DNA from 3 places in the Lachnoanaerobaculum sp. MSX33 genome. Region 3 is predicted to be linked to each of the others. Evidence: predicted binding sites of a transcription regulator. Region 3 holds the regulator's gene; each other region holds the start of a gene.
What was found. The regulator Rex, encoded in region 3, represses fermentation and respiration genes when NADH is low (regulators of the CRP and FNR family bind a similar motif). The targets are predictions, from matches to a motif close to ATTGTTAANTANTTAACAAT.

Region 1 (7,865 bases), on a different contig from region 3:
TGCTTCAAAGTGAGGGATTTATAGAGAATGTTCCGGCATCCACAATATATGCCGGAGTCGGATATTATTACAGCAACGGATTTTATTATGTAGCAATGCTTTTCGGACATCAAAAATAAAAAATTGCCGCCATCGGTATATACTTACAGTATTATATCGACTGCGGCTTTTTTCAAATATTTACTTTTCTTAAATCGTCAAAAAATTCAGGATATGATATTTCAACACAAGCTTTATTATCAAGCTTTATTTCACCGTCTGAAATCAGTCCGAGAATAGCAAATGTCATTGCGATTCTGTGATCGTCATGAGTAGATATGGTGACATTTCCCAAAAGTTTGTTTGTTCCCTCAATCTCCATACCGTCTTCGGTTTCTACTACATTTACACCGAGTTTTGAAAGTTCTTCACACATTACCTTTATTCTGTTGGATTCTTTTACCTTAAGTTCTGCAGCATCCTTTATAATTGTTTTACCTTCAGCCAATGAAGCTACGGCGGCAAGTAAAGGCAGTTCATCTATAAGAGTCGGTATAATGTCTCCTCCTATAGTAGTTGCATGAAGCTTTGAATAGGATATTTTGATATCGGCTACAGGCTCAAACTCATCATTTGAATTGATTATTTCTATATTTGCACCCATATCTTTTAAAACTTTTATTACGCCGTCTCTTGTAGGGTTTATACCTACATTTTCAAGTATAAGCTCCGAACACGGAACCAAAACTGCGGCAGCCATAAAAAAAGCAGCTGATGATATATCGGAAGGAACGTCTATATCGGTTGCAAAAAGTTCCTTACATGGATTTATTGTAGCGGAAGTTTTTGTCGTATATAAATCTGCACCGAATTTTTTTAACATCAATTCGGTATGGTCTCTTGATTTTGCAGGCTCAATCACAGTAGTCGGGGAATCTGCGTATAATCCTGCAAGAAGTATGGCGGATTTCACCTGCGCACTGGCAACGGGAGAGTTATATTCAATACCGTGAAGCGAGCTTCCTGTAATGGTAAGAGGTGCAAAACCGTTATTACTTTTAATATTGGCGCCCATCAATGTGAGAGGAGCTATAATTCTGTTCATAGGCCTTTTTTGTATAGACTTGTCACCTGTGAGGACAGAAGTGAAGTTTTGTGCAGATAAAATACCGCTTACAAGTCTGGTTGTAGTACCGCTGTTGCCGCAGTCAAGTATTTCTCCCGGTTTACTGAGACCGTAAAGTCCCTTTCCCCTTACTGTAACGGAAGTATTTTGTATTTCTATATCAATACCCATTTTTTTAAAAATTGATATTGTTGAGATGCAGTCGGCACCTGTTAAAAAGCCTTTTATATTTGTAATACCCTTGGATATGGCACCGAACATAACAGCTCTGTGAGAAATTGATTTATCGCCGGGAACCCTTAATCTACCTTTTATCATATTTCCTCCGTTAAATAATTTTATAATTATATTCCTTCAATAATTTGCCTGCCATTTCACAGGAATCGGCATCATAGAAAGAAATATTTAAAGCACCCTCGCCCTTTTCTCTGTTGTGATTGATACCGATATTTTTAATATTTATAGAATTTGCGGCCAATATGGCGGAGATAACGGAAATTGCTCCCGGTTTATCCTGTATATGCACGCTTAAATCATGTTTTGAAATAATAAGTCCCTGAGAGTTTGTATCAAGAGAATTTCTGTATTCACCGGATTTTGCAAACATATTGTTGATATATGTGCTTGACTTGGAAGACAAATGTGAGTATACATCCTCTAAAGTATCTATATATTTTCTAAGCATCATATTTATAGGTTCACAATTAAGCATACATATCTGTTCCCACATGATTGGAGAGGCCGAGGCTATTCTTGTAATATCCTTAAATCCCCCTGCGGCAACTCTTTTCATTACTCCGTCATCATAGTCATTTTCACTCACCAGATTTACAAGTGTAGCCGCAATAATATGAGGTAAATGGCTTATAGTGGCAACAACTTTATCATGCTTTTGATAATCTATTACAAAGGGAATAGCCTTTATTGATTCGATTATTCCTGAAAATACCTTTAATTTTTCGTCATTTATTTTTGAGGAAGGAGTGATCATATAATAAGCGTTTTCCAAAAGCAGAGCATCCGAAGCGTCATACCCTGTTTTTTCAGAACCTGCCATAGGATGTCCGCCTATAAAGACATCCTCAAGTTCAAGTTCTTTTGCAAGACTGTGAATTGAGGACTTTGTGGACCCCACATCCGTTATGATTGCATCCTTTCTTATATAAGGCTTTATATCTTTAAGATATTTATCATTGAGCTCTACCGGAGTACATAAAAACACTATATCACAGTCTGAAAGAGTGCTGTCTATACCCTCAAGAATAATGTCGATAATCCCGTCACTTTTCCCTTTTAGCAGCTCGGAACGGTTGTTTGTATAGGCATAGATTATTGATTCAGGTCTGTATTTTCTTATTGCTTTGGCAATCGATCCCGCTATAAGTCCAAAGCCTATAAAAGCTATATTATTATATTGCATAATCCTCCGTCCCGACATTACGTCAATTTTAAATATAAAAAGTCTAGTACATTTGGAGTCATTAGTCAATTACTTTTGCTTTAATAATTTAAAGTGATATAGTAATATGGCTTTATCAGGACTATTTATCTTTACTAAAACAGTCTATTTATACAAAAACTTTATAAAAATATATTACGATTTAACTATAATAAAAGTGTAAATTACATTGTCTAAATTGAATATAAAACTTGAAATTTTATCGTATGTTTAGTAAAATATCTTTATCAGAAAAGTCTATTGACTAAAAAGGAGGGATACTCTTATGAAGGTTTATGAAACTAAACAGATTCGTAACGTCGTACTACTTGGCCATGGAGGCTCGGGTAAGACTACAGTGGCAGAGGCCATGAGCTTTGTTGCAGGAAATATTTCAAAGATGGGAAGTATTTCAAGCGGAAATACCATCAGCGACTATGACAAAGAAGAAATTAAAAGAGGTTTTTCCATCAGTACATCTTTGGTTCCGGTAGAATATGAAGGAGATACCGGAAGTGTAAAGATAAATCTTTTGGATACTCCGGGATATTTCGACTTCGTAGGCGAGGTGGAAGAAGCCGTATCAGCTGCAGACGCTGCCATTATTGTAGTCAATTGTAAGGCCGGAATTGAAGTAGGTACAGTAAAAGCATGGGAGTTGTGCGAAGAATACGGTTTACCTAGAATATTCTTTGTAACAAATATGGACGATGACAAGGCAAGCTATCGTGAACTGCTTTTGAAGCTTGAAACTCGCTTCGGAAGAAAAGTGGCTCCTTTCCATCTTCCAATCAGAGAAAACGAAAAGTTCGTGGGATTTGTAAATGTCGTAAAGATGAAGGGTAGAAGATTTACAAACCTATCAGATTATGTAGAGTGTGAGATACCTGATTATGTTGAAGCCAACTTAAAGATTGCAAGAGAGGCCTTGATGGAGGCCGTTGCCGAGACAAGCGAAGAATACATGGAAAGATATCTTTCAGGTGAGGAATTCAGTGATGATGAAATTTCAACAGCACTCAAAGAAAATATTTGCAACGGAGATATCGTGCCTGTAATGATGGGTTCAGGAGTGGACGCACAGGGATTTAAGGCACTTATGATGGCAATTGAAAAGTATTTCCCGTCACCTGATTATAAAGAGTGTGTGGGAGTGGACGTAAGCAACGGTGAGCATTTTACAGCAAAATATAATAAAGAGGTTTCATTATCTGCAAGAGTATTTAAGACAATCGTGGATCCTTTCATAGGAAAATACTCATTGGTTAAGGTTTGTACAGGTACACTGAAGCCTGACAGTGCAATCTATAATGTAGGTAAGGAAACAGAGGAGAAATCCGGAAAGATTTATGTACTCAGAGGAAAGAACGCTATAGAAGTACCTGAGCTTGTTGCCGGTGATATCGGCGCTATGGCTAAGCTTAGTGCAACAACTACAGGTGATACTATTGCGTTAAAGAATGCACCTATCCTTTATCATGGACCAAAGATCTCATCACCATATACATGTATGAGATATAAGATCGTAAACAAGGGTGAAGAGGATAAACTTTCATCAGGTCTGTCAAAACTTATGGAAGAAGATTTGACATTAAAGCATGTGAACGATACTTTAAACAGACAGACTCTTCTTTACGGAATAGGTGATCAACAACTTGAAATCGTAGTTAGCAAACTTTTAGATAGATATAAGGTGAAGATAGAGCTTTCAAGACCTAAGGTAGCTTTCAAAGAGACTATCAGACAAAAGGTTGAGGCTGCAGGAAGATATAAGAAGCAATCAGGTGGACACGGTCAGTTCGGTGATGTAAAGATGAGCTTTGAACCTTCAGGAGATCTTGAGAAGCCATATGTATTTGAGGAGACTGTATTCGGAGGTTCGGTACCTAAGAATTATTTCCCTGCAGTTGAAAAAGGAGTGGCTGAGTGTTGCGTTAAGGGACCTTTGGCCGCATATCCTGTAGTAGGTGTAAAGGCTGTGCTTTTGGACGGTTCATATCACCCTGTTGATTCATCTGAAATGGCATTTAAGATGGCTGCAACAATCGCATTTAAGGACGGATTTATGAAGGCTGCACCTGTACTTTTGGAGCCTATTTATACAGTAAGTGTAATAGTTCCCGATAAATTCACAGGTGATGTTATGGGAGATCTCAACAAGAGACGTGGTAGAGTTCTCGGTATGGAGTCAATCAATCACGGAAAACAGCTTATAAGAGCCGATGTTCCTATGCTTGAGCTTTTCGGATACAATACCGAACTTCGTTCAATGACCGGAGGTATGGGTGTATTCAGCTATGAATTTGCAAGGTATGAGCAGACACCGGGAGATATCCAGAAGAAGGAAGTTGAGGCAAGAGCTTCTAAACTTGAAAATGATACGGAATAATAAATATATTTATAAGAAAATATGTTTATTCGTAAGAAATCTTACTATAAATTTACATATTGAATAAAGTGCTTGAAAATTTTTTCATAAGGTTATATATTAGCTTCATCAAAAAAACTTATATGAAAAAGGAGGTATCATATCATGCACTTATCAATAATCAAAAAAACAGTTTTATCATTAACATTGGCTTTAGGTTTAGTTTCAGGTAGTGTAGTTGCTTTTGCCGCACCTTCACAGATAATTATTCCTGGAAAATCTGCAGACGCTGCAAGCGCACAGGTTATTAATGAGGGAAAGATAACCCGTATTATAGGAATAGAGGGAGAGAAGGCACCTTCAGAGATTATTATACCGGGTACTTCTACAGTTGTAGTAAGATCAACAGTATCTAATGCAACACCTTCTATGGCTACTCGTTCAAACTCTACAGCATCAAGCAGCAGAGGAGGTTCATCAAGCTCATCAAGAAGTGGAAGCTCAAGAACTGTTACTGCAACAACAGCACCTACAAATACTCCTGCGTCAAATTACGGTCCTGCACCATCAAATACTACTGCACCTTCAGCTAATGTAGGTCCTGCAGCAGGAAACACAAATGTTACAACAAAGGGTGATGTGACAGCAGCTAAGCGTGGAAAATTAAATGTACCTAAGACAGCTGATGCTTCAGCAATGGGACTTTATGCAGCATTACTCGGTCTTTCAACTGTAGCAGGTGCATTTGTAATTGCAACAAAGAAGAAAGAGAACTAATCTTAAGTTAAATTAAATAAGACATTTTACGGCAGGCTGTACAGTCTGCCGTTTTTGCGTTTTTTTTAATGCAATTTTGTATGTTTCTTATAAAAAACAAGAAATTGATAAAAAAATAACAATATACCTTTATTTTATTTTTTAAATATAGTATTATATCATTGCTCAGTATAGAAGACGGTTTTAGAAATACTGAAACTATTGTCACTATAAACGGAAAATTTTTTTAGTGGAGGAAAATTGTGAGAGGTGTTGAAACAAGAATTCAGGAAATAAGACATAGAATCTTTAGAGAAGTTGCCAGAATGGCTTATCACACAGAGTGGCCGGTAGATAAAAGAATAGAGGAGCTTCCTTATAAGATTATTCCCGGTGAAGTGGGAAATTTTAGAAATAATGTTTTCCTGGAAAGAGCTATAGTAGGTGAGAGGCTCAGACTTGCTATGGGATTGCCTTACAGAAGTGCGGCTAATCATGCTCCTTTGTCTGAGGGTATAGAGCTTGCGGATAAGGCGGAGACATATTATACACCACCGTTAATTAATATAATTAAATTTGCATGTCATGGTTGTGTTGAAAAGAGAGTATATGTAACTAACGGTTGTCAGGGATGCCTGGCACATCCATGTTCGGAGGTTTGTCCTACAGGTGCCGTAAAGATAGATAAAGAGAGCGGATTCTCAAGTATCAATCAGGAAAAGTGTATCAAATGCGGAAGATGTGCAAATGTTTGCGCATATAATGCAATCATTATTCAGACAAGACCTTGTGCGGCTTCATGCGGTATGGATGCAATATCTTCAGATGAAAACGGTAAAGCCGATATTGACTACGATAAATGTGTATCATGTGGACAGTGCCTTGTAAATTGTCCTTTCGGCGCAATTTCAGATAAATCACAGATTTTCCAGACTATCAGAGCCATTCAGTCGGGAGACAGAGTATATGCGGCTATTGCTCCTGCTTTCGTAGGCCAGTTCGGTCCGAAGGTTACTCCCGGAAAACTCCGTGCGGCAATGAAAGCGCTCGGATTTGCCGATGTATTTGAGGTTGCTATCGGTGCCGATCTTTGTGCCACACAGGAGGCATTTGACTTCCTTGATGAAGTGCCTGAGAAATTACCTTTTATGGGTACATCATGTTGTCCTTCGTGGTCATTGATGGCAAAGAAAGTGTTCCCGGATCAGGCTGAATGTATATCAATGGCACTTACACCTATGACACTTACGGCAAGACTTATAAAGAAACAGCATCCGGACGGAAAAGTGGTATTTATCGGACCATGTTCCGCAAAGAAGCTTGAGGCTATGTGGACAGAGGTAAGAAGTGAAGTGGACTTTGTGCTTACATTTGAAGAGATGGCCGGAATATTTGATGCAAAACATATAGATATTGAAAATCTTGAAGAAGATCCGAACGGTGTCAACGATGCATCTACAGACGGAAGAAACTTTGCGGTATCCGGAGGAGTTGCAAAGGCGGTTGTAGGAGTTATTAAGAGTCAGTATCCTGACAGAGAAGTAAAGGTAATGAATGCGGAAGGCCTTGCAGATTGCAAAAAGATGATGACAATGGCCAAAGCAGGAAAGTATCCGGGATATCTTCTTGAAGGAATGGCATGTCCGGGAGGCTGCGTGGCAGGACCGGGAACAATGCAGAATATCAAGAAATCTCAAGGTGCAGTAAATCAGTATGCGGCTAAGGCAACACATGGTATTGCTATTGAGACTGAATCTGTAAAAGAGCTTGATAAGTTGGTTAAATAATTAAATATAATAATAGTTATTGGCACTCATATTAGGTGAGTGCCAATTTTTTATTGACTTTTATATTTTCATGGTTATAATAGTTATATCAAAGCAAATAATATATTTGCAAATTTATTAGAGAGGTGATGAAATGAAAAAGGGAAACTTATCAATAAACAGTGAAAATATATTTCCGATTATAAAGAAATGGTTGTATTCAGATCATGATATTTTTGTAAGAGAATTGATTTCAAATGCAACAGATGCTATAACAAAGTTGAAAAAATTAAGCCTTGCAGGAGAGTTTACAAAGCCTGAAGGAGATGAATATAAGATAAATGTGGAAGTCAGCCCAAAACAAAAACTTATACGTTTTATAGATAACGGTATCGGTATGACTGAAGAAGAGGTGGAAAAGTATATAAATCA
Region 2 (7,865 bases), on a different contig from region 3:
GCCATTGATGCAGTTTCTGCGGCAGGTGGAGGAATCGTAGACATTCCGGCAGGAAACTATATGATTAACACATTGTATCAGACAGGAAACAGCTATGAGAAAGCCGGACTGGTACTTAAAAGCAATATTATTGTACGTATTGCAAGCGGTGCAACACTTTATGCGATTCCGAACGGAGAGAAGTCCTATCAGATGTTCAGTATCACACATGTTGACAATGTACATATAATAGGAGGTAGATTAATTGGTGACCGTGATAATCATATCGGAAATCTTGGACAGACCGGATATGGTGTCCGAATCACTGATTCTACAAATGTGGTTATTGAAGATTTGTATGCCGGTGAATTTTGGGGAGACGGAGTATTTTTAGGAGAAAACAGTAAAAATATTACTATCTATAGAGTTGTTTGTGATCACAATCGTCGTCAGGGAATGTCGATTGTAGGCGGTCAGAATGTCAAAATACTTGAGTCGGAGTTTAAACGCTCTGACGGTACACCTCCAAAGGCAGGAATTGATATTGAACCTGAGGGAGATTATCCGATTGCAAAAGATATTGAGGTACGTGGCTGTTTATTTGAAGGGAACGCTACAGGTTTTGTGGTTAGCAACCAGTATGCAAACAGTGTTGCAGCAAATATTACATTTGCCGATAATACTGTTCGTGATAATATAAGCGGAGTAGTCCTGGTAGGATTGAAAGGCGGTCTGGTTACAGGTAATAAAGTTTATAATGATCAAACTATAACAAAAAATGATATACATTGGGGCATCAGACTTCGCAACAACGGACGTTATTCAACAAGTAATGTCAGAGTCAGCGGAAACACTGTATATGGAGGAAATATTATTGACAGTACCGGAGAGAGCAGTAATACGGTTCAAAATAATACTTTTAAGGCTTCAGTCTATGTTCTTGGTATTGCACATGCAGAGCAAACACTTAATGCTAAGGTATATGACGGTGATTATGGAGATCTTCATGTTCATAATTCCATACTTGTTCCCGCATCTTCAATTTCTTCCTATCAGTGGTATGTAGACGGAACAGCTATTAGCGGTGCGACAAATTCAAGCTATATTCCTACAGCGGCAGATGCAGGAAAAGAGATTACTGTAAGGGTTCAGTATACTGATAAAGCCGGAAATGCAGAAGATGCAACAAGCTCTCCTACACTACCTGTAAATTATGCAAATCATGCACCGACTGATATTACGCTAAACCCTTTGTTTATCTACAGTGATGAATATTTGGCGGAAGTGGGACTGCTGACTACAACAGATCCTGATGCAGGAGATTCACATACATATACAGTTGATGATGAGCGCTTTGAGGTAGTATATGGTAATTTACTGCGTTTGAAAGGAGAAAATTATATTCCGTTTGGTTCTGTAAACACTATAACTCTCAATGTAACTTCAACTGATGCACTCGGTGCTTCTTTTACAAAAGCTTTTACAATAGAAGTTGCAAGGCCTAAGAACCAGCCGCCGAAAAAAATCACACTTGCCAACAATACACTAAATGCAGGAAGTCCCGGAGAAATAGTAGGAAAGCTTACAACTATTGATCTTAATGTAGGCGATACTCATACCTACACTTTAAGTGATTCACGTTTTGAAGTAAGTTCTGACAGTATGCTTAAGTTAAAAGATGGTATAAGTGTGGATGCGTCCACAGAGACAAGCATTAACTTGCAGGTAGTAGCAACTGATTCAGGCGGATGGGTTTGTACACAAAATTTCACTTTGCAGGTACAGTCAGAAACAACGAACAATACCGGAGCGACTAATAATACCGGAACTAATAATGGCGGAGCACAAAATAACGGAACAAATAACGGCGGCACAGTAAATACCGGAGCTAATAATAACAGTATCTCAACGCCGTCAGTACCTGAGCGTAGGAGAGGAGGCGGATCGGGAGGCTCCGACAGCAGAGATTCAGGATCTTCTTCACATAGTCGCAGAAGTACCGGTTTAAAGAATGGCAATACTTCATCCAATTCCTACTCTTATATTCAAACAGGCGTTAAAGTATATAATCATGGCAGTTGGAAAAAGAAAGGAAATATATGGCGACTTGAAGTTGACGGTTCATGGGCAAAATCCGTATGGGCATATATCTCGGATAATTGGTATCTTTTAAACGATAGAGGAGAGATGGTGACCGGATGGGCAAACGTTGACGGAAGATGGTATTTTATGGACGATTCAGGTGCAATGAGAAGCGGATGGCTGAAAGATGTAGGTGGAGAATGGTACTATCTGAATCCTATATCTGACGGTACCAAGGGTGCTATGCATGTAGGATGGCATCAAATCGACAACAAGTGGTATTATTTTAATACAGTTTCTAACGGTACACAGGGAAGAATGCTTAAGAGCCAGAGAACACAGGACGGTTATCTCCTTAAAGAGGACGGAAGCTGGGATGAGAGTGTCTCAAAGGAGTAAATTTAATTTGAAAGTGTTTATATATTTAAGAAATAATTCATAATAAGTTCAATGGTATTTCAATTCTTTTACGAAGAAGTATGATAATATTACATCATCATAACGAAGCACTTACAATGAATCCTATATATAGAAATCCTTAAGAAGGCACCCATTAAAAAGGGTGTCTTTTTAATTTGTTGAAATATCATTCTTGTATTGCTTAAAATATTAGAACTTGATAGAATGTACAGGATGTAGCTTTTGGATTTTGATCCTGCAGAGGTTATATCAGTAGGTATGTTTTAAGAGGAGAACAAAAATGATTGATAATGTATCATATCTCTTTGGATTCTTAGGCGGTCTTGGACTTTTCCTGTACGGAATGCATATCATGGCGGACGGTATGCAAAAGACTGCCGGAGGGAAGATGCAACAGTTCCTCAGTAAGATAACGGATAACAGGTTTACAGCCATCTTACTGGGTGCGGTAATAACAGCCATAATACAAAGCTCAGGTGCTACCACTGTAATGGTAGTAGGTTTTGTTAGTGCCGGAATGTTAAGCCTTGTCCAGGCTGTAGGTGTAATCATGGGTGCCAATATAGGTACTACAATTACAGCGTGGATAGTATCACTTGGAACAATAGGCGATTCACTCAAGCTCTTTCAGCCGGGATTCTATGCACCTTTAATGATTGGTATAGGTGCGATATTTATACTGTTTTCAAAATCCGACAAGAAAAAAACTATAGGTGAAATAATTCTGGGACTTGGAATGCTGTTTTTGGGACTTGATCTTATGGCAGGCAATATAAAGCCTTTCACAAGTGCTCCTATATTCTCGGAAGCGTTCAGAGTACTTGGAGGTAATCCGATACTCGGTATCATAGTAGGTATTGTAGTAACAGCTCTTATGCAAAGCTCATCAGCATCTGTAGGTATTTTACAGACACTTGCATTTAACGGTGTGGTAAATACTGCTGCAGCTATATATATAACTCTCGGACAAAATATCGGTTCCTGTGTTACAGCGATTATTTCAAGTTTGGGAAGCTCAAGAACTGCAAAGAGAGCCGCAGCTATACATCTTTTATTCAATACAATAGGTGCTATAGTCTTCGGTATACTTGGATTTATTGTATTTCAAGTGAATGTAAAACTTGCAAATCATACTATCAATGCTGTAGAGATTTCAATATTTCATACATTCTTTAATCTTACAATGACTACATTACTTTATCCTTTTGCGGGACTTCTTGTAAAACTTTCAGGAATGATTGTAAGAGGTAAGGATGATGAAGTTGAGGAAGAGGTAAAAGAGCCTGTACTACAGCTTGATGAAAGAGTTCTTCTAAGCCCGGCTTTTGCTGTACAGACTGCAAATAATGAAGTTGCCCGCATGGGAGAAATTGCTTTAAAAAGTTTAAATGCGGCTATTAGTGCTATCAACAATAAGAGCCTTGAAGATATAGAAACAGTTGCAAAATGTGAAAAGAAGCTTGATGATATGCAGGAAGCTTTGACTGAATTCCTTATAAAGGTAGACAATCTTTCACTCAGTGAAAGCCAGAAGAAGCATATTAACAATCTCTTCAATATGGTAACAGATATAGAAAGAGTCGGTGATCATGCGGACAACCTTTCTGAAAATGCAAAGTATATGATAGATAATAATCTTGAATTCAGTGATCTAGGTAAAGAAGATCTTGCAGAAATTTCAAAAGACAGTATTGAAGCCTTTGAAATCGCACTTAATGCAAGAAGCGGTGATGCTCTTAGAGCTGTGAGAAAGGTCAATAAGCTTGAGGATGAAGTGGATATGCTTGAGGATGAAATGAGAGAGAAACATATTGAAAGATTGTCAAAGGGAGATTGTAATCCACAGGCCGGAATCGCATTCCTTGATATCATAAGTAATTTGGAGCGTGTCTCAGATCATGCAACAAATATTGCGGGATATGTAAAGAATGAAATATAAATAAGAAGTTTTAAAGATTTACTTGCAATTATGTTTATAATTTTGTACAATTAAGAATGATTGATGAATAATTATCAATTGAGATAAACATCATTTTAAGTACTAATTTTAGGAGGAACTAAAATGTCAGTAAAAGTAGCAATTAACGGTTTTGGACGTATTGGTCGTTTAGCTTTCAGACAGATGTTTGAGGCTGATGGATATGAAGTAGTAGCAATCAATGATCTTACAGATCCTAAGATGTTGGCACATCTTTTAAAGTATGATACAGCACAGGGAGGATTTGCAGGACGTATAGGAGAAGGAAAGCACACAGTAGAAGCAGGTGAGGATTCAATCACAGTTGACGGAAAGAAGATTACAATCTACAAAGAGGCAGATGCTTCAAAGCTTCCTTGGGGACAGATCGGAGTAGATGTTGTACTTGAGTGTACAGGATTCTACACATCAAAGGAGAAGTCACAGGCACATATCAATGCAGGTGCTAAGAAAGTTGTTATTTCAGCTCCTGCAGGAAATGATCTTCCTACAGTTGTATTCAGCGTAAACGAGAAGACACTTAAGGCAAGTGACACAGTTATTTCGGCTGCTTCATGTACAACAAACTGTCTTGCACCTATGGCTGATACACTTAACAAGCTTGCTCCTATCCAGAGCGGTATCATGAGCACAATTCATGCTTATACAGGTGATCAGATGATCCTTGACGGACCACACAGAAAGGGTGACCTTAGAAGAGCAAGAGCAGGTGCTGCAAATATCGTACCTAACTCAACAGGTGCTGCAAAGGCTATCGGACTTGTTATCCCTGAGCTTAACGGAAAGCTTATCGGATCTGCACAGAGAGTTCCTGTTCCAACAGGTTCTACAACAATCCTTACAGCTGTTGTAAAGAAGGCAGGACTTACAAAAGAAGATATCAATGCTGCAATGAAGGCTGCCGCATCTGCATCATTCGGATACACAGAGGATGAGATTGTTTCATCTGACGTTATCGGTATGCAGTATGGTTCATTATTTGATGCAACACAGACAATGGTAACACCTATAGCTGATGATTTATATCAGGTTCAGGTTGTTTCATGGTACGATAACGAGAATTCTTACACATCACAGATGGTTAGAACAATCAAGTACTTTGCTGAATTAGCATAATTATAAATAGTATAAGAGACCAAGGTGGTCCGGTCATATTGGGCCGGACCGCCTTTTTTATTAATAAGGAGAAACTATGCTTAACAAGAAAACAGTAGATGATTTAAAGAATTTAAAAGGTCAGAAAGTATTGGTTCGTTGTGACTTCAATGTTCCCTTAAAGGACGGAGTTATCCAGAACTACAATCGTATAGACGGAGCAATCCCTACAATAAAGAAACTCCTTGACGGCGGAGCTAAAGTTATTCTTTGCTCACATCTTGGAAAGCCGAAGGGTGAGCCTTTACCTGAGATGAGCCTTGCACCTGTAGCTCCTGCACTTTCAGAGAGACTTGGAGTAAATGTAAAGTTCGTTTCAGATCCTAAGGTAACAGGAGAAGAAACAAGAAAGCTTGCTGCAGAGCTTAAGGACGGAGAAGTTCTCTTATTGGAGAATACACGTTACAGAGCTGAAGAGACAAAGTACGGTAAGGAAGATTCAGCTGTAGAGTATGCAAAAGAGCTTGCTGCACTTTGTGATGACAATATCTTTGTAAACGATGCATTCGGTACAGCACATAGAGCACATTGCTCAAATGTTGGTGTAACTAAGTTCTGTAAGGAGAATGTTGTAGGATACCTTATGGAGAAGGAAATCAAGTTCCTCGGAGAGGCTGTAGAGAACCCTGTTCGTCCGTTCGTAGCAATTCTTGGCGGAGCTAAGGTTTCAGATAAGATCAATGTTATCAACAACCTCCTTGAGAAAGTAGATACACTTATCATTGGTGGCGGTATGGCATATACATTCTTAAAGGCAAAGGGAGAGGAAATTGGAAACTCACTTTGTGAAGAGGATAAGCTTGACTATGCACTTGAGATGATAAACAAGGCTAAGGAAAGAGGAGTAAACCTTTTACTTCCTGTAGACCATGTAGAGGGTAAGGAATTCTCAAATGATACAGAGTCTAAGGTAGTTGATACTATAGATGCGGGATGGTCAGGATTTGATATCGGACCTAAGACAATAGAGAACTATAAGAAGGCTCTTGAAGGCGCAAAGACTGTAGTATGGAATGGACCTATGGGTGTATTTGAGTTTGAGAAGTTTGCAGAGGGAACACTTGAAGTATGCAGAGCCGTAGCAGATCTTAAGGATGCTACAACTGTTATCGGTGGTGGAGACTCTGTAAATGCGGTAAAGAGACTCGGATTTGCAGATAAGATGACACATATTTCTACAGGTGGCGGTGCTTCACTTGAATTCTTAGAGGGTAAGGAATTACCGGGTGTAGCGGCAGCTGACAACAGATAAAATTTTTAAATATAGGGGAATGCCAAGGTATTCCCCGAAAAGAACGGAGAATATTATGGCAAGAAGAAAAATTATTGCAGGTAACTGGAAGATGAATAAAACTCCTTCAGAGACAACTGCATTAATCAATGAGTTAAAGCCTTTAGTTGCAAATGACGAAGTAGATGTTGTATTCTGTGTACCGGCAATTGATATAATACCGGCAATAGAGGCTGCAAAGGGAAGCAATATTCAGATCGGTGCAGAGAATATGTACTATGAGGAGAGCGGTGCATATACAGGAGAAATCGCACCAAATATGCTTACAGATGTAGGTGTTAAGTATGTTATCATCGGACATTCAGAGAGAAGAGAATACTTTGCGGAGACAGATGAGACTGTAAACAAGAAAGTACTTAAGGCATTTGAGCACGGTATCACACCGATCATCTGCTGCGGAGAGACTCTTACACAGAGAGAGCAGGGTATTGCAATAGACTTTATCAGAACACAGATAAAGATTGCATTCCAGAATGTAAGTGTAGAGAACGCTGCAAACGCTGTTATCGCTTACGAGCCAATCTGGGCAATCGGAACAGGTAAGACTGCTACAACTGCACAGGCTGAGGAAGTTTGCAAGGCTATCAGAGAGTGCATCAAAGAAGTATATGGAAGCGATGTAGCCGAAAAGATCAGAATTCAGTACGGCGGTTCAGTAAATGCAGGAAATGCAGCAGAGCTTTTTGCAGAGGCTGATATCGACGGCGGATTAGTAGGTGGAGCAAGCCTTAAGCCGGATTTCGGAAAGATTGTAAATTATAAATAATAGAAAAAACGGGGGCTGTCGGGAAATGGCAGCCATGAAAGAGGGAGGAGTGGTTCAAAAAGAGTCACTCCTCCATAATCTTTTGATAAATTTATAATGATGAATACTTTTCTCTGTAGCCGGATGGAGATATGCCTAATTGTTTTTTAAAACTTGTGCTGAAATAATATTGGTTTGCGTAACCGCATTTAATA
Region 3 (7,865 bases):
CATAGAACATCTCCGCTTCCGGCCTTTGCCATGGCTGCACTTCCGGATTTATTTATAAATGTATCCTCCTTTGCGGCGATAACACTTTGATGAGATTTTAAAACTACTGTAATACCGTATTTATTTGCATATTCCTCGGCATACTTTACCGGATCCGATAATATATCATCTATAGATACATCTATCAATCTTGACATCTCCCCTATATGAGGAGTGATAATAATATTATCTGTATAATACTTTGTAAGTGTAGCATCAGCTGCAATAATATTCAAAGCATCCGCATCTATTATCATAGGAACATAACATTCGGCTAAAACATATTCTACAATGATTTTAGCATAATAATCTGTAGAAAGTCCCGGTCCAAGTACCACTACGCTTGACCAATCAAGACATGACTTAATCTTATTTATAAAGCATTCCTTATTCTCATATGCTTCTCTCTCATCATAAGTTGTTATTATTGCTTCAGGTAAAAGTGTTTGTAAAATTGTACGATTTTTGCTTACCGTAAGTATTCTAACCAAACCTGCGCCTGAACGATATGCCGCCATTGCACTCAAAAATGCGGCACCGCTCATTCCGTTACTTCCGGCAATAACCAGAACATGCCCATAGCTGCCTTTATTTGCATTCTTAATTCTTTCAGGTATATATTTTAATGCAGTTTCATCAAGAATTCTCATATCCCCATCTCCACATATTAGTCTGTTTCTATTACTACCATTGCAATTGCCAATGAGTCGGTATTGCTTATGGATACATGGATTTTATTCTCATCAATTCCTTGTAAATGTCTGTTTGAATTATTACAGATTTTTATAAAAGGCTTTCCAAGTTCATCTCTGAGTACCGCCAAGTCCTTAAGTTCAACACCTCTGAAACCTGTTCCCAATGCTTTTACAAAGGCTTCCTTTGTAGCAAAATTTCCGGCCAGAAAACTGTCTCTGTTTCTGCCTCCGGCCATATCTATTTCACTATCATTGAAAGCCTTCTTTAAAAAAAATTCCTTTTTAATTGCATTTGATATTCTGTCTATTTCGACTATATCAGTGCCGATCCCTCTAATCATACTTCCCTTCAAAAGGAACAGCATCTACATTACTGACTCTATATGACAGCCTCATAAGAGATTCTGAAAGATGCACATTCTCAACAACTACATCATCAGGTACAACCAAATCTGTATGTGCAAAATTCCAGATTGCCTTTATTCCCGACTTTATAAGTCTGTCCGCAACTTCCATTGCTCTGGTCTTCGGTATTGTAAGTGCCGCTATCTGTATATCATTTTCAGATACAAACTTCTCAAGGTTATCAAGAGAATACACTCTTGCACCACGTATAGTTTTTCCGAAAAGATTAGGATCCACATCAAACATTCCTTTGATAAGGAAACCTCTTCTTTCAAAGTTTGCATAATTTGCAATAGCCTGTCCCAAATGACCTGCACCTATTATTATAATATTATGCTGACGGTCAATTCCCAAAATCTTTGCGATTTCATTATACAGATATCTTACATTATATCCGTATCCCTGCTGTCCGAAACCTCCAAAGTTGTTTAAATCCTGTCTGATTTGAGAAGCCGTAACCTTCATTCTCTCACTGAGTTCTTTTGAGGATATTCTTTCAACACCCTCTTCTGACAGCTCACCTAAGTATCTATAGTATCTTGGCAGTCTTGAAATGACTGCTCTGGATATTTTTCTTTCTTCCATATTTATTCCGTTCCAAATATCAATTTATAAATTATTCTCAGCAATTCCATTTGTTAAGAATTCTACAATTAGTATATTATCTATTAATATAAATGTCAATACAGATATATATGGTGAATATTATATATTTTATTAAGTTTTTGAGCATATAAAGGCTTCATTTGTATCATGAATTGTCTTGCATTTAAGCATGTATTTAAGCTATACTTATGTGGATTATATGGCTAAGGAGGCAAATTTTGATTTTAAATGCTACAAATATCTCAAAGTCTTTCGGAAGCAATGAGATAATAAAAGATGCAAATTTTTTAGTCAATGAACATGAAAAAGTTGCCATTGTCGGTGTAAACGGTGCCGGAAAAACCACACTGCTAAAAATACTTACAGGTGAGGAACATGCCGACAGCGGTAATGTTATACTTGCAAAGGATGCAAAACTCGGATACTTAAGACAGATAAATAATGTAGATTCCACATTAAGTATTATAGATGAGCTATATACAGTTATAGAGCATATCCTTAACATGGAAAAAAGAATGTTAGAGATGCAGGAACAGATGCAACATCTTTCAGGCGAGGCACTTGAAGAGTTATATTCTTCATATACCGCTCTTACTCACAGTTATGAGCTGATGGACGGATATGCCGCAAAGAGTAAAGTCATCGGTATTTTAAAAGGACTCGGATTCGATGAAAATGATTTTGACAGAAAGATAAATACATTATCAGGAGGTCAAAAAACAAGAGTCTTCCTTGCAAAACTGCTTTTAGAAGAACCTGATATTATTTTACTTGACGAGCCTACAAACCACTTGGATCTTCGAAGTATAGAATGGCTTGAATCCTATCTTTTAAACTATAAGGGTGCGGTAATTATAGTTTCACATGACAGATATTTTCTTGATAAGATAGTTAGTAAGGTCATAGATATTGAAAACGCCGAAGTCCAAATGTATTCCGGAAACTATTCAGACTTCTCCGCAAAAAAGCAGATGCTTTTAGATGCCAAAATGAAGGAATATTTGAATCAGCAACAGGAAATAAAACATCAGGAAGCTGTTATTACAAAGCTTAAGCAATTTAACAGAGAAAAGTCGATAAAACGAGCCGAGAGCCGTCAAAAACAACTTGAAAAGATTGAAAGAGTCGAAGCTCCAAAAACTCATATAGAAAATATGAGACTCTCTTTGGATATTTCAAAAGAAAGCGGTAAGGATGTGCTTACAGTACATGATTTGTCAAAGAGTTTTGATGAAAAGCATCTCTTTTCAAATATAAATTTTGAAATAAAAAGAGGGGAAAGAGTCGCTATTATAGGTGATAACGGTACAGGAAAGACTACCCTACTAAAGATTATAAACGGACTTTTAACTCCTGATACCGGTGAAGTAATCTACGGGTCAAATGTTTCCATTGCGTACTATGATCAGGAACACCAGGTACTTCATATGGACAAGACTTTGTTTGATGAGATTTCAGATACTTACCCTGAGATGAACAATACTCAAATAAGAAACATACTTGCAGCTTTTCTTTTCACAGGTGAGGATGTGTATAAAAAGATCGGTGATCTTTCAGGTGGAGAAAGAGGCAGAGTATCTTTGGTTAAACTTATGTTATCAAAAGCAAATTTCCTGCTTTTGGATGAGCCTACAAACCATTTGGATATTCTAAGTAAGGATGTACTTGAAAGTGCCTTAAACAGTTTCCCGGGTACTATTTGCTATGTATCACATGACAGATACTTTATCAATAAGACCGCAACAAGGATTCTTGATCTTACAGGAAACAGATTACTTAACTATATAGGAAATTATGATTACTATATTGAAAAAAGAGAGGCGGTAGAAGGTGCAGCCAATCTTTCAAATAATAATATAGAAGAAAAACCTACAGAAATCTCAGATTCAAAACAGGAATGGATTGAAAATAAGACTGCACAGGCTCAAAAAAAGAAAGTAACAAATGCCTTGAACAAATGTGAAAAGGAAATAGAAAAACTTGAAGAAAAACTTGCTCTTATCGATGAGGAATTTGCCGATCCTGAGATTTCCTCAAATGTAGGTAAGCTTATGGAACTGCAAAAAGAAAAAACAGCTCTGGAAGAAAAGCTTGAAAAGCTTATGAACGAGTGGGAAGAACTGACTTTAAGTCTGGAGGAAAATTAATATGAAAATGAAAAAGTTTTTTGCGATAATAATCTTACTTTTACTTATATTCAGTTTGATCTCAACTGTTCTTGTTGCAATATTCTCAGACAATATCAGATTGCTTTTTGTATTATTGTTTATAGATATTGTAATGCCTGTAATAATATATGCATATCTTGTAATAACAAAACAGATAAGAAATCTTGATAAAAAAGATGATGATAAGGAATAACAAAGCAGCTATAATAAAGTATTTGTGTGTAAATAAACGACCGGCTTATTAAGTCGGTCGTTTAACTTTAAATATTTATTCTTCTTTTGGCTTATTCTCGGAATATCCGCATTCTTCATTCATGCAAAGTAGCTTATTTCCTTTTTCAACCATATATGAGCCGCATTTTGGACAGGCTATAGAAGAAGGCTTATTCCATGACATAAAATCACATTCAGGCGCATTGCTGCAACCATAGTATATTCTTCCCTTCTTAGTCTTCTTTATTACTACTTCACCATCACATTTAGGACATTTAACTCCTATCTTTTCAAGATACGGCTTTGTATTCTTACATTCGGGGAATCCCGGACATGCTAAAAACTTTCCGTGCGGACCATATTTTATAACCATGTTTCTTCCACAGTTTTCACATATCACATCTGTAACTTCATCAGCAAGCTTTACATTTTCAAGCTCCTTTGAAGCCTGCTCTACTGCCGACTCAAGATCCGGATAAAAGTTTGATACAACAGTTTTCCAATTTACACTTCCGTCACCTACAGAATCCAGTAATTGCTCAAGATTTGCCGTAAATTCCTTATCCACTATGCTCCCGAAATAGTTAACCATCATAGAGTTTACAATCTGTCCAAGCTCGGTAACATAGAGATTTTTTTGCTCTTTAACAATATAATGTCTTGCAAGAATTGTAGTAATAGTAGGTGCATATGTTGACGGACGTCCTATTCCCTGTTCTTCCAATGCCTTTACAAGACTTGCTTCCGTAAAATGTGCAGGCGGCTGTGTAAAATGCTGTACATCCAAAAGCTTTTCAAGTTTAAGTTCATCTCCTACCTTAAGCTTTCCGATAACAGCATCCGAACTTACCTTTTCTTCTTCATCATCATCAGTATAAACACTCATAAATCCGTCAAATACTATTTTTGAGCCGGACATAGTAAAGATATAATCTCCTGCACTGAGCTTCACTGAAGTAGTCTTATACTTTGCATTTTCCATTCTGCTGGCAACAAATCTCTTCCATATAAGCTGATACAGTCTGAAAAGCTCTCTTGGCAAAGATTCTTTAACCATTGCCGGAGTAAGATTCACATCTGTAGGTCTTATAGCCTCGTGTGCATCCTGAACATTATTGTTATTTGTCTTTGTAACAACATTTTTTGAAACATATTCAGATCCGTAGCTTTTATCTACAAACTCTCTTGCAGCGGCATCTGCCTCGGCAGCTATTCTGGTTGAGTCTGTACGCAAATATGTTATAAGAGCTATTGTTCCCTTGCCCTTTACTTCCACACCTTCATATAATTGCTGTGCAAGCCTCATTGTCTTTTGAGTTGAATAGTTTAACTTTTTGCTGGCTTCCTGTTGCAAGGTAGATGTTGTAAACGGAATAGGAGCCTTCTTTACTCTTTCACCCTCATTTATCTCTGAAACCACATATGAAGCACCCTTTAATGCCTTTAATATTTTATCCATCTCAGCTTTATTGTTTATGGCAAGCTTACTCTTTTTACCATAGAACTTGGCATTTACAGTCTTTTTTGAGTGCTCGGTCAAAAACTCGGCTTCAAGAGTCCAATACTCCTCAGGAATAAACTCATCTATTTGTGCTTCTCTGTCACATATCATTCGAAGAGCTACAGACTGCACTCTACCGGCAGACAATCCTCTTTTTACCTTTGCCCAAAGTAGAGGGCTGATAGAGTATCCCACCATACGATCCAATACTCTTCTCGCCTGCTGCGCATCCACAAGATTCATATCCAGATTTCTTGGATGCTTAATAGCCTCTTTTATTGCATTTTTTGTAATCTCATTAAAACTGATACGAAATACCTTTTTTTCACTGTCTTCAAGTTTTAAAGCCTTTGACAGATGCCAACTTATTGCCTCACCCTCACGGTCAGGGTCGGTTGCAAGATATATTTTATCAGCTTTTTTAACATCTTTTTTCAGTTTAGCAAGTAACTCGCCCTTGCCTCTTATGGTAATATATTTCGGTTCAAAGTCATTTTCAACATCAATACCCATTGTGGATTTAGGCAGATCCCGCACATGCCCGTTTGACGCCGTAACCTCATACCCCGAACCTAAATATTTTTTAATGGTCTTTACCTTTGCAGGCGACTCCACTATCACTAAACTTCCAGCCATTTTAACCCCTTACTAACTTAATCTCTTACAATAATAATTTGATGATACTTGTACGATAAAACCTTCCAATTCAAGTAATAAAAGTGAGCTAAGCACTTGAGAGATGTCTAAAGCGCTTTCTTTGATTATGTCATCTATATATTTCGGTTTTAAATCAAGGCAACTATAAACCTTTTTATCATTCTTTGCAAGTATATTAGAGTTTTTTTCATTATATACTTGAATTTTTTTATCAACATTAAGATCAAGTGCTTCCAAAATATCCGTAGGTGAGGTTATAATACCGGCACCGTCGGATATCAATTTATTACATCCAAGACTCATACAATCTGTTATTCTTCCCGGTAGTGCAAATACTTCTCTCCCCTGTTCTATGGCATGTGTTGCCGTTATAAGTGAACCCGACTTAAGTCTTGCTTCTATTACTACAGTAATATCCGCCAGACCTGAAATAATACGGTTTCTTATAGGAAAATTAAACTTTAAAGGATTTGTTCCCAAAGGAAATTCAGATATAACACCTCCAAAGCCTTCACTACATAACTTATTGTATAGAGTAAAATTGCTATCAGGATAACATACATTTACTCCTGTGCCAAGTACTGCATAAGTTTTTCCTTTAGAAATAACAGCACCCTCATGTGCCATACTGTCGACTCCAAGTGCCATTCCGCTTATTATATCCACATCATTTGCAGCCAGTTCCTGTGCAATAAACTTTGCCATTCCAAATCCATATTCACTTGCACCTCTACTGCCCACTATTGCTACGCTCTTTCTCTGCCTTGGAATATCACCTTTTACAAATATGCCGAAAGGATAATCTCTTAAATCCAAAAGCTTTTTGGGATAATCATCTTCAAACGGAAGTATAAACTTTATTTTTCTTTCATCTAAAGACAGATATTTTTCATGTAGTTCATTTAGTTTAATTTTTAATCCTAAAACAGCCTTAATTTGCTTTTCACTTAGTTTTACTTTCATCTTTAAATTTTCAAAGTTCATTTCAAAAATACTGTATAAAGGTTTAATATTCTCATATATAGCACGCTTTGAAGCATAACCGAGCTCCGCTAAACTTGACAGAAAAAACATTGCTTCTCTGTCTGAAATATTATTTATCTGCATATTTCCTCCTTACCAATATTTATCTTCTAAAGAGCGATATGATATAGCCTCACATATATCATCATGCTCAATATTTTTATGTTCATTAAAATCTGCAACAGTTCTTGCAACTTTTAATATTTTATGAAGTCCCCTTACACTCATCTTTTTCATCTCATATAAATCAGATAGGAAAATATCATCACTCTTTTTTAAAGCACAGAATTTATTTATAAGACCTGCCGGAATTTCAGAATTGTAAGAAAACCCATAATCTTTATATCTGTTTAGCTGTATCTGCCTTACTTTTTCTATGTAATTTTTTATTTCTTCACTGCTGATATTTTTAAATTCACCTTTAAGCTCTGCATATTTTATCAGTGAAGTCTCAACAGTTATATCTATTCTGTCAAGTAACGGTTTTGATATTCTTGAAAGATATTTTCTTACCTGAGCCTCATTACAACTGCATTTACTTCTGTCAGGATAGTATCC

Region 1: HMPREF1495_RS10095 (4Fe-4S dicluster domain-containing protein) is a predicted target of Rex. The motif match lies at 5,792-5,811, and genes of this name have one in related genera.
Region 2: gap (type I glyceraldehyde-3-phosphate dehydrogenase) is a predicted target of Rex. The motif match lies at 4,480-4,499, and genes of this name have one in related genera.

What each region holds. Positions count from the first base shown of each region.
Region 1 covers NZ_AZXX01000086.1:10,287-18,151, reverse strand. The annotation lists gene HMPREF1495_RS10120 (CAP domain-containing protein) at 1-119, shown strand, start outside; gene aroA (3-phosphoshikimate 1-carboxyvinyltransferase) at 173-1,423, opposite strand; gene HMPREF1495_RS10110 (prephenate dehydrogenase) at 1,434-2,525, opposite strand; gene HMPREF1495_RS10105 (elongation factor G) at 2,830-4,932, shown strand; gene HMPREF1495_RS10100 (sortase B protein-sorting domain-containing protein) at 5,077-5,688, shown strand; gene HMPREF1495_RS10095 (4Fe-4S dicluster domain-containing protein) at 5,931-7,454, shown strand; gene htpG (molecular chaperone HtpG) at 7,588-7,865, shown strand, end outside.
Region 2 covers NZ_AZXX01000007.1:43,315-51,179, forward strand. The annotation lists gene HMPREF1495_RS00770 (glycosyl hydrolase family 28-related protein) at 1-2,460, shown strand, start outside; gene HMPREF1495_RS00775 (Na/Pi cotransporter family protein) at 2,762-4,420, shown strand; gene gap (type I glyceraldehyde-3-phosphate dehydrogenase) at 4,544-5,575, shown strand; gene HMPREF1495_RS00785 (phosphoglycerate kinase) at 5,652-6,866, shown strand; gene tpiA (triose-phosphate isomerase) at 6,922-7,671, shown strand; gene HMPREF1495_RS00795 (response regulator) at 7,763-7,865, opposite strand, start outside.
Region 3 covers NZ_AZXX01000092.1:19,988-27,852, forward strand. The annotation lists gene HMPREF1495_RS11505 (NAD(P)H-hydrate dehydratase) at 1-689, opposite strand, end outside; gene acpS (holo-ACP synthase) at 707-1,075, opposite strand; gene HMPREF1495_RS11515 (redox-sensing transcriptional repressor Rex) at 1,068-1,724, opposite strand; gene abc-f (ribosomal protection-like ABC-F family protein) at 1,964-3,892, shown strand; gene HMPREF1495_RS11525 (cell division protein DIVIC) at 3,894-4,106, shown strand; gene topA (type I DNA topoisomerase) at 4,182-6,263, opposite strand; gene dprA (DNA-processing protein DprA) at 6,276-7,391, opposite strand; gene HMPREF1495_RS11540 (YifB family Mg chelatase-like AAA ATPase) at 7,401-7,865, opposite strand, start outside.